DNA from 3 places in the Methylorubrum populi genome. Region 1 is predicted to be linked to each of the others. Evidence: riboswitches for the same ligand, from Rfam matches in the RefSeq annotation. Region 1 holds a riboswitch; each other region holds the start of a gene.
What was found. A riboswitch is a leader RNA that binds a small molecule or an ion and turns the genes downstream of it on or off. The one in region 1 is predicted to bind cobalamin.
Positions count from the first base shown of each region.

Region 2: linked by a shared signal. The riboswitch ahead of MPPM_RS05700 (TonB-dependent siderophore receptor) and the one ahead of MPPM_RS07310 (CbtB domain-containing protein) in region 1 are both predicted to bind cobalamin.
Region 3: linked by a shared signal. The riboswitch ahead of MPPM_RS01200 (TonB-dependent receptor) and the one ahead of MPPM_RS07310 (CbtB domain-containing protein) in region 1 are both predicted to bind cobalamin.

Region 1 covers NZ_AP014809.1:1,590,542-1,593,788, forward strand. The annotation lists gene MPPM_RS07300 (DUF1636 family protein) at 1-345, opposite strand, end outside; gene MPPM_RS07305 (CbtA family protein) at 338-1,096, opposite strand; gene MPPM_RS07310 (CbtB domain-containing protein) at 1,127-1,306, opposite strand; cobalamin riboswitch at 1,347-1,547, opposite strand; gene cobU (bifunctional adenosylcobinamide kinase/adenosylcobinamide-phosphate guanylyltransferase) at 1,614-2,147, shown strand; gene cobO (cob(I)yrinic acid a,c-diamide adenosyltransferase) at 2,149-2,751, shown strand; gene MPPM_RS07325 (LysE family transporter) at 2,879-3,247, opposite strand, start outside.
Region 2 covers NZ_AP014809.1:1,228,192-1,231,438, reverse strand. The annotation lists gene MPPM_RS05705 (DUF2778 domain-containing protein) at 1-453, opposite strand, end outside; cobalamin riboswitch at 808-1,024, shown strand; gene MPPM_RS05700 (TonB-dependent siderophore receptor) at 1,131-3,247, shown strand, end outside.
Region 3 covers NZ_AP014809.1:268,438-271,684, reverse strand. The annotation lists gene MPPM_RS01210 ((2Fe-2S)-binding protein) at 1-386, opposite strand, end outside; gene MPPM_RS01205 (hypothetical protein) at 521-1,117, shown strand; cobalamin riboswitch at 1,271-1,465, shown strand; gene MPPM_RS01200 (TonB-dependent receptor) at 1,590-3,247, shown strand, end outside.

The DNA of each region.
Region 1 (3,247 bases):
AAACGCCTCCGGCCGTTCGCGCCAGGGCACGACGCCGTCGGGGGTCTCGAGGTAGCGACGCAGACCCGCCAGGATGGTGCGGGCGGAGGTGTCGGGATCTTCGAGGGCGTCGAAGTCGCCGTAGACGTAGGTCCAGCGGCCGGGCGAGACGACCGCCACGGTGCAGGGCCGCTTGCAGACCGAGAGGCATTCGGCCCCCTCGATCGTCAGGCCCGGCACCGGCTCGCGCTCGGCCTCCGCGAGCAGCGCGGCCAGAAACTTGGCCCCGGCGCGCGGCTCGGAGGTGTCCCCCGCCGCGCGGCAGGTGGTGCAGACGGACAGGACCGCGGTGTCGGGATCAGGCATTCGCACGCGCACCCGCCTCGCGGCCGAACAGCCCCCAGGCCCAGCCATAGGCGAGCCCGATCACCGCCCAGAACACGAAGCCGATGGCGAGCGAGCGCGCGGCGAATTGCGCAGCCGCCGCCGGGGGCACCTGCGACGAGACCGTGTCGATCGCTTGCGGCGCGCCCGCCAGATGCGGCGCGACGATCAGGACGAGGCCGCCGAGGATCGTCAGCGGCACCCGCCGCACGGCGATCAGGTAGAGGCCGAGGCCGGTGGCGATCACCGTCATCAGCCACCAGGACTGGCGCAGCACGAGCGGCGCGGCGCCCATGCCGGGCAGTTCCGGCGGCAGGCCGATGGCGGGGGCGAGCGCCACCGCGAGGAAGCCGGCGATCCCGACGACGAGCCCGCCCTGCGGGGTCGGATCGCGGCGAAGCGCCAGCATCACCGCCGCGAGCAGCAGGGCGTAGCCGACGCCGCCGACCAGCGTGGCGAGCCCGGTGAAGGCCATGCGCTGCAGGCCCGGCGCGGGCTGCCACTCGTCCGCCTTGCCGTGGTCATGCCCACCCTCGCCGTGGGAATGGGCATGGGCCGGGACGATCAGCGAGGCGAAGGGGGCGGCGGGGGACGGCGCGAGGGCGGCATGCGCGCCCTCGTAGGTCTCCGCCTGAAGGATCAGCGGGGAGGTCAGCGCGAGCTGAAGGCCCGTCGCGACGACGGACGCGAGAAAGCCGGCGACGAGCGCCGCCGACAGCAACCGGGTGATCATGGAACCGCTTTGAGCCGCTGGATGCGCGGATCAGTGGCAGGGGAAGTTCTGCGCGTGGCGGAAGTCGTGCGCCGCGTTGTGCAGCACGGTGGCCGGGGCGAAGCCCGCCACGAAGACGAGACCGAGGCCGAGGAAGGCGGCGACGATGAGCGCGCGGGCGCCCTCGGCCGAGCGGGTGGTGGCCTGGGTCTGAAGGGTCGCAGTCGTCATCGGGTCACGGGCTCCGGCCGCCCCACCGGCGGCGTTCGAGGACAGAACGTTTCAGACGGCAGGTCTCCTGGCTCGCGGCTGGTATCGTGCCTGCCGCCTTCCCGGAACACCCGGTGGCTCGTGGCAGGAACTCGCCGCTCACAGTTGCGGGGGCAGCCGCGGAATCGGGACTTTCGAAAAAGCCTCTCACCGCATTCCCTTTTCACCCCGTCGCCGGGGCACCGTCACCCGCCGCTTGTAACGCGGAGTCGGTGCCCATGCAAAGCGCCATTGCGTGAGGGCCTCAGCCCGGTGCAAACGGACGGCCATGACGGAGGCTGCACCCGACCGGATGACGCTGGTGCTCGGCGGCGCGCGCTCGGGCAAAAGCGCCTTTGCCGAGCGGCTGATCGAGGCCTGCCCCGCCCCCTGGCTCTACATCGCCACGGCGCAGGCCTGGGACGACGAGATGCGCGTCCGCATCGGCGAACATCGCGCGCGCCGCTCGGAATCGTGGCGCACCCTCGACGTGCCGACGGCGCTGCCGGAGGCGGTGGCCGCCGCGACCGGGCCGGTGCTGGTCGATTGCCTCACGCTCTGGCTCACCAACCTGCTCCTGGCCGAGGCCGATCTCGACGCGGCCACCGAGGCGCTGGCGCGGGCCTGCGCCGCGGCGGCGGGCCCGCTGGTGCTGGTGGCCAACGAGGTCGGTCTCGGCATCGTGCCGGACAACGCGCTCGCCCGCCGGTTCCGCGATGCGGCCGGGCGGCTGCACCAGCGGCTCGCCCGCGACGCCGACCGGGTCGTGCTCACCGTCGCCGGGCTGCCGCTGACGGTCAAACCCTCACGCGAGAATCCTTGAGATGAGCGAAGACGATACGCGCCACCGCGAAAAGATGGCCAAGCGCAAGGCGGTGCAGGACGCCGAGGTCGCGTCCAAAAAGATCGAGAAGGGTCTGCTCATCGTCCATACCGGCCCCGGCAAGGGCAAGACGACCGCCGCCCTCGGCCTCGTGCTGCGCATGCTCGGGCGCGGGCACCGGGTCGGGGTGGTGCAGTTCATCAAGGGCGCCTGGGACACCGGCGAGGCCCGCGCCCTGAAGAGCTTCGGCGACCGGATCGCGTGGCACGCGCTCGGCGAGGGTTTCACCTGGGAGACCCAGGACAAGGCCCGCGACATCGCCGCCTGCCGCAACGCCTGGGAGACGGCGCGGGCGCTGATGGCGGACGCCAGCATCCGCCTGCTCGTCCTCGACGAGCTGAACATCGCCCTGCGCTACGACTATCTCGACCTCGACGCGGTCGTCGCCGAATTGCAGGCGCGCCGCCCCGACCTCCACGTCGTGGTGACCGGCCGCAACGCCAAGCCGGCCCTGATCGAGGCCGCCGACCTCGTCACCGAGATGGGCAGCGTGAAGCACCATTTTTCGGCGGGGGTGAAGGCGCAGGAGGGGATCGAGTTCTGAGGGTGCGTGTGGTCTCGTGAGACTGGGATGCCAACCCAATCAGATTGTCGCTGCGAAGGGCTGTGGAGGCTTCCCGTCCGGTTTCTGGACGGGCTGCACGGAAAGCCGGCGGCGACGGGACGAGAAGTTAGCGTGCCAAGCTCGTCCGCGCCAACAATACCCCGAAGAGAACCAGCATCCCACCGAACACCCGATCGATCCAGTGCCGCACGCGCAGGATGCGGCGTTTGACGCCCCCGGCGGAGAAGAAGAAGGCGACGAGCACGAACCAGACGATGTGCGCGGCCGAGATGAAGGCACCGTAGCCGATCTGGATGCTGAGCGGCGTCGTTGGCTGGACGACCTGCATGAATAGGCTGACGATGAAGATCGTCGTCTTCGGGTTCAGCGCGTTGGTCAGGAACCCGACCCGGATTGCCATCATGTCGGAGAGCGCTGCCACGGGAGCGTTCGGCTCGTCCTTTACCGGCTTCGCCCGCAGCATCCCGAAGCCCAG
Region 2 (3,247 bases), 360 kb from region 1:
CTCGGGACGCCGCAGCGGCAGCGGCACGGTGAGCGCGACGCGGGCGGTCGGCGCGGACGGGCGCGGCGTGACGGCGGGCGGCACCTCGGCAATCTGAGCCGCCGGGAGGGCGGCCAGCGTCGCGGCCGGCTCGGGCGTCGTCGGCGTCCGGAAAGCGGAGGCCGCCGGAACCGGCTGGACGAAGCCGCCGGTGGCGCCGTCGAGGACCGGCGCGGGGTCGAGCATCCAGGCGAGGGTGCCGGACGCCGCCGGTGCGGGATTGGCCGGTTCGGCCTCGTTCAAGACCTGGGCGGTCCGCGCGGGGTCGGGCGCGGTGCCATCCTGCGGCTGCAGCATTCCGGCCAGAGCGAGGCCGCCGAGCGCGGTGAGCGCGAGCGCCGCGAGAGGCGGCCCGCGCCGACGGCGGACGACGGGCCGGGCGGAGCGACTCTGGACGAGCTCGGCGATGTCCATGCGGGCGGTACTCGACAACGCGGATCCCGCACGGCCTCCCATCGTCGTTTCCGGCTGACATGTGCCAGAATGACAATCGAGAGGGCTTCGCCGATTAGGAAAGGAACAACCTTAAGCCTTCGTCATTGAACGGGATCTTGGTTAATCTTGCCTAAATCGCAGCCGGATCCGTTCAAAAGCCGTTCGCCCCCGAATTGCCGGAGCCGGGCCGGGCCGCCGACGATGTCATCGATGGTCGGAAGGCCGTAGGTCCGGCTTCTGATCGGCCGCCGGGACATGTGCCCAGACTGCCACAGGCGATGTTATGTTGTTACATTTCATCGGCCGACAGGTTGACCCCCCGCCGCAGTGCAGCGAAGTTGCGATAGCCAAGGTTCTCCGGCTGCATCTCCAGATGCAGCCGGGGCTAAGAGGGAATTCGGTAAGCGCGTCCGGGCGAAGCCGAAGCTGCCCCCGCAACTGTGAGCGGCGAGCCCCTGTCAGGGATGGTCACTGGTGCGCGGCACCGGGAAGGCCGGGACGGAGGTGCGGACCCGTGAGCCAGGAGACCTGCCTCGGCGCGATGATGTCTCCCGGGCGGGGTGTTCCGGCGGCGTGCCCGAGCGGCGAGTGCATGTTCATGCGCTCGCGATCGGGCATCCGCCTGAATTCGCGTCCGCACAGCCAGAGCGCACCCCGTGAGAGTTCGGACGAGCCTGAATGCCGTCACTGATGCGAAGCCGGCCCGGCGCCCACGCTGGATGCTGGCCGCGCTGCTCTGCGCCGGCCTGCCCGGCCCGGAGGCGCGGGCGCAGGACTCGGTGGTCCTGGACGAGCTGGCGGTGGAGGGGGAGGGGCGTGGCCAGGGTGTCGGCAACGGCGCGCCGGACGGCCGGACGGCGGCGGCCGGCACGATCGGGCTGATCGGCCCGACGCCGGGCTACCGCGCCGACCGCGCGGTGAGCAGCACGAAGACCGATACGCCCCAGCGCGACGTGCCCCAGATCGTCACCGTGGCGCCGCTGGAGGTCATCACCGATCTCGCCGCCACCCGCGTGGACCGCGTCTTCAACTACACGCCGGGTGTGGCGCAGCAGAACAATTTCGGCGGCCTCTCGGTGTTCAGCTACGCCATCCGCGGCGTGACCACCTCCGAGATCTACAAGAACGGCTTTCCCCTGAACCGCGGCACGCCGCCCCCGCCGGACACGCAGAACGTCGAGCGGATCGAGGTGCTGAAAGGCCCCGGCGGCGGCCTGTTCGGGCGCAGCGATCCGGGCGGCCTCGTCAACATCATCACCAAGCAGCCGACCGCGGAGCGCTTCGTCGAGATGGGGGGCCTGTGGGGCTCGTTCGGGCAGTTCCGCGGCACGGTCGATTCCGGCGGCGCGCTCAACGAGGAGGGCACGCTCCTCTACCGCTTCAACCTCGCCGCCGGGCGCCAGGGCAGCTTTCGCGACTTCGTGGACGGCGACCGGCTGCTCGTCGCCCCCGTCCTGAGCTGGCAGATCACGCCGGACACGCGGATCACCGTCGAGACCGAGTTCCTGCGCAACCGCATCGTGTTCGACCGCGGCGTCATTGCGATCAACGGGCGGCTCGGGCTGCTGCCGATCTCACGCTTCCTCGGCGAGCCGGGCCAGAGCACCGACCAGACCAGCAACACCATGCAGGTGCGGGTCGATCACCGCTTCAACGCCGACTGGCAGATGCGGCTCGCCACCCACTTCAACACCGGCACGCTGGAGGGCGAATCCGCCGAGATCCGCGCCATCGCCGCCGACAACCGCACCGTCTCGCGCGACCGCAACCTGCGCGACTACCGCTGGGACACGGCAATCGCTCAAGCGGAGGTGGTCGGGCGCTTCGACACCGCCGGCATCGGCCACACGATGCTGCTCGGCTTCGAGCGCGAGAGCACCGACAGCCGGGTCGTCTACAACCGCTCGAACTTCCGCACGAGCCCCTACGCCATCGACATCTACGATCCGCGCTACGGCCAGCCGCTGCCGCCGATCACCATCCCGCGCAACAACCTCGAGCGGATCACCAACACCGCCCTCTACGCCCAGGACCAGATCAGCCTCAGCCCGGAATGGAAGGCACTGGTGGGGGTGCGCTTCGACTTCTTCGGGCAGTCCTTCCGCGAGCGCATCCCGCGCTCCCAGGTCGACCAGACCTATTTCGCGGCGACCCCGCGGGCGGGCCTCGTCTACCAGCCGACGCCGGAACTCGCGCTCTTCACCAATGTCGGCACGAGCTTCCGGCCGAATATCGGCCCCGACGCGGCGGCCGTGGCCCGCGACGGCCCGTTCGCCCCCGAGACCGGCATCGGCTACGAGGTCGGGGCCAAGCTCGACCTCTACGGCGGCGCGCTGGCGCTCACCGGCACGGCCTTCCTCGTCGACCGGCAGAACGTGCTGACGCCCGACCCCAACAACAGCGCCTTCTCGCTCGCCGCCGGCGGGGTGCGCAGCCAGGGCTTCGAATTGACCGCCGCCGGCCAGATCACGCCGGAGATCAAGCTGCTGGCGGGCTACGTCTTCGCCGATGCGACGGTGACCAAGGACAACGTGCTGCCGGTGGGCACGCCGCTCATCAACGTGCCGCGCCACTCGGGCAGCCTGCTCGCCGTGCACGAGGTGCAGGCCGGCCCCTGGAAGGGGCTCGGGCTCGGCGGCGGCGTGCGCGGCGTCGGCGAGCGGCCGGCGGACGCGGTCAACAGCTTCTCCCTGCCGGCCTACATCGCCGTCGATGCGCTCGCCTATTACCGCTACGAGAATTTCCGCTTCGGGCTGAACGTCGAGAACGTGTT
Region 3 (3,247 bases), 1.3 Mb from region 1:
CGGATCGCCGCCTCGTCGGGCTTCGGCGTTTCGTTGAGCAGGGCCGCCGACTGCATGATCATGCCGTTGATGCAGTAGCCGCACTGCGCCGCCTGCTCCTCGATGAAGGCTGCCTGCACCGGGTGGAGCTTGTCCGGGCCGCCGAGGCCTTCGAGGGTCACGATCTTCGCCCCCGCTTTCAGGCCGGAAACCGGGGTGATGCAGGAGCGCACCGCCTGCCCGTCGATATGCACCGTGCAGGAGCCGCACTGGCCGAGGCCGCAGCCGAAGCGCGGGCCGTGCAGGCCGAGATCGTCGCGCAGCACGTAGAGAAGCGGTGTTTCGGGGTCATCCACGGTCACGCGCGTCGCGTTCCCGTTCACGTCCAGCGACATCTGCTGCGCCATCGGGCGTCTCCCTGGAACTATTCTCGAATGCTGGGCCTATACCCGGCGCGGGGCCGGGGCAACGCGACCGGATCGCAGCCAGCGTCTCATTTTCGCAGCGGCCCGATCCGGCTCGGCGCCGCCAGGGAGGTTCCATGTTCTCGTCCGGCTCCCGCCGTTTGGCCCTCGCCGTCGCGCTTGTTCTGGGAGCCGGCCGCGCCGGCGCCGCCGAACCGATCGCGCAGGATTGGCCGGAGCCCGCACGCAAGGCCGCGGCGGCGTTGGTGGAGAAGTACGGCCCTCCGCAGGAGCAGACGGCGACTCTGCTGATCTGGCACCGTAATGGACCCTGGATCCGAACCGTGGTGCACAAGGTGGGGGCCGAGCACGATTTTCCGGCCAAGCACAGCGACGTCGTGGAGCAGATCCTTCCCTACAAAGTGCCGCTCAACCTCTACAGCGCAGTGGCGACCTTCAACGGCAGCGTGATCCCGGATCGGACCCGAGGCACGCTCACGGCCTTCGGTGAAAGTGAAGCCGGGAACGTGCTCAGCCTGAACCTCGCCCGGTCGGTGGTTCGGGGCGAACTCACACCGGAACAGGCGCGCGAGAAGCAGGTCGCTGCGACTCGGGAAATGGGGGAAGGGAAGACGCCCGAATTGGCCACGAAGCTGACGCTCGAACAGCAGCAGGAGGGTGACGTGTCAGACCCGGACACGGCGATGATCCTGCCGCCGGGCCGCACGCCGTAGCTGCTGTGCCCGCGATTTGGGCCAGTGCCTCAGAAGTAAAGCGCGGCCGGCACGACGTCGGATTCGGCGCACCCATTCCCTCGCGCCGCATCGTTAGCCCCATCGACATGGCATCCGCTGGCCGAGATGGAATTGACAGCACCTTCCGGCGGCGAATAGCTAGGCTTCGACGGTTCCCTTCGGGGATCAAAAGGGAACGCGGTGAGGGGTAACCCGATGCCGCGGCTGCCCCCGCAACTGTGAGCGGCGAGCCTTCCGCCACCATGTCACTGGGCAGCCTCGCCCGGGAAGACGGTGAGAGGGCAGCGACCCGCGAGCCAGGAGACCTGCCGTCAGTCGTGGTCACACGCGAAACGCGTCGGGCGGGGTGTCCTGGCGGGTGTCGAAGCCCCGCCATTCCCGAGAGGAGGCGGTGCGCCGAGGCCTCGTTCGCGGTGACGTGCCACTGCCGTTGCCCGAGGCGTCTCGTACCATGTTGCCTGCTTTTCGCACCCGCTCGCCCGCCGAGCGTCTGCCCGCTGCGCTTTTGCTATCGACCGGCGCTCTCGCTCTGAGCTCGACCCTTCTCGCGGCACAGGAGCGCGCGGCGATCACCACGGAGCCGCATGCCGTCGCGCTGGAGGAGCTGGCCGTACAAGGGACCGGGTCCGGCACACGGCTTCTGGCGCGCACGCCCTACACGGCGGCGCCGACCGGGCTGAATCTCACCGCACCGAGCCGCAGCGGCAGCCGCCTCGACCTCTCGCCGCTGGAGACGCCCGCGAGCGTCGAGATCATACCGGGCCAGAAGATCCGCGAGCGCGGGCAGGAGACGGTGCAGGAGGCGATCACCCAGAACGCCGCCGGCATCACGACGATCGGCGCGCCCGGCAACGGTCTCGGCGCCTACACTTCCCGCGGCTTTGCCGGCGTCAATTCGGTCATGCAGCTCTATGACGGAACCCGGCTCTATGTCGGCGCCGGTACGATCACCTACCCGTTCGACACCTGGAACGTCGATCGCATCGAGGTGCTGCGCGGGCCGGCTTCCGTGCTGTACGGCGACGGCGCCATCGGCGGCGTCATCAACGTCGTGCCCAAGAAGCCGGTCGCCGTCCCGATCAACGCCGCACGCGCCGCTCTCGGATCGGACGGCGTGAAGCGCCTTGCCATCGATAGCGGTGGACCCATCGGCGAGAACGTCTTCTACCGCCTCAACGTCAGCGCCAATCAGGCCGACGGCTGGCTGCGCCAGAACGGCGACTTCGCCAATCTCGCGGTCTCGGGCGCTGTGCTCTACCAAGCCACGCCCGACCTCGCCTTCACTCTGTCGCACGATTACGGCTACCAAGAACCGTTGCGCTACTTCGGCACCCCGCTGATCGGCGGCCGGATCGATCCGCGAACCCGGTTCAACAACTACAACGTCAACGACAGCCGCATCGTCTTCGAGGACAACTGGACCCAGTTCAAGACCGAGTGGACGCCCACCGCCGACATCACGATCCGAAATACGGCGTACCGTCTCGTGTCGGATCGGCACTGGCGCAATGTCGAGAGCTACGCCTTCGTGCCGAGCACAGGCCTGATCCGCCGGACCAGCCCGATCGAGATCTTCCATAATCAGGAACAGATCGGCAATCGCTTCGATGCCGCCTTCAAGGGCGAGCTGTTCGGCCTGCGCAACGAGTTCGTCGCCGGCTTCGACGTCAACCACATCAAGTTCTCGCACACCAACAACTCGCCCTATCGCGGCGAAACCAGCGTCGACCCGTTCGTTTTCAGTCCGGGCATCTTTTCCAGCCTCGACCCGACCACGCTTGGCTATCTCACCAGTTCGAATCAGTACTCGCTCTTTGCGGAGAACCGTCTTGTGCTGTCCGATCAGCTCTCGCTGATCGCCGGCGTGCGCTATGACGCGCCCACGGTCCGCCGGGAGGATCCACGCAGCCCGTCGGCCGGATTCACCAAGGATTTCAGCGCGCTCAGCTATCGCTTCGGTGCGGTCTACAACCCAACGCCGGACAGTTCGCTCTACGCAAGCTACGCCACCGCCGTCGACCCGGTGAATTCCCTGATCACCCTGACGCTGGCGCAGAAGGATTTCAAACTCTCGACCGGCGAGCAAATCGAGATCGGCTACAAGCAGTC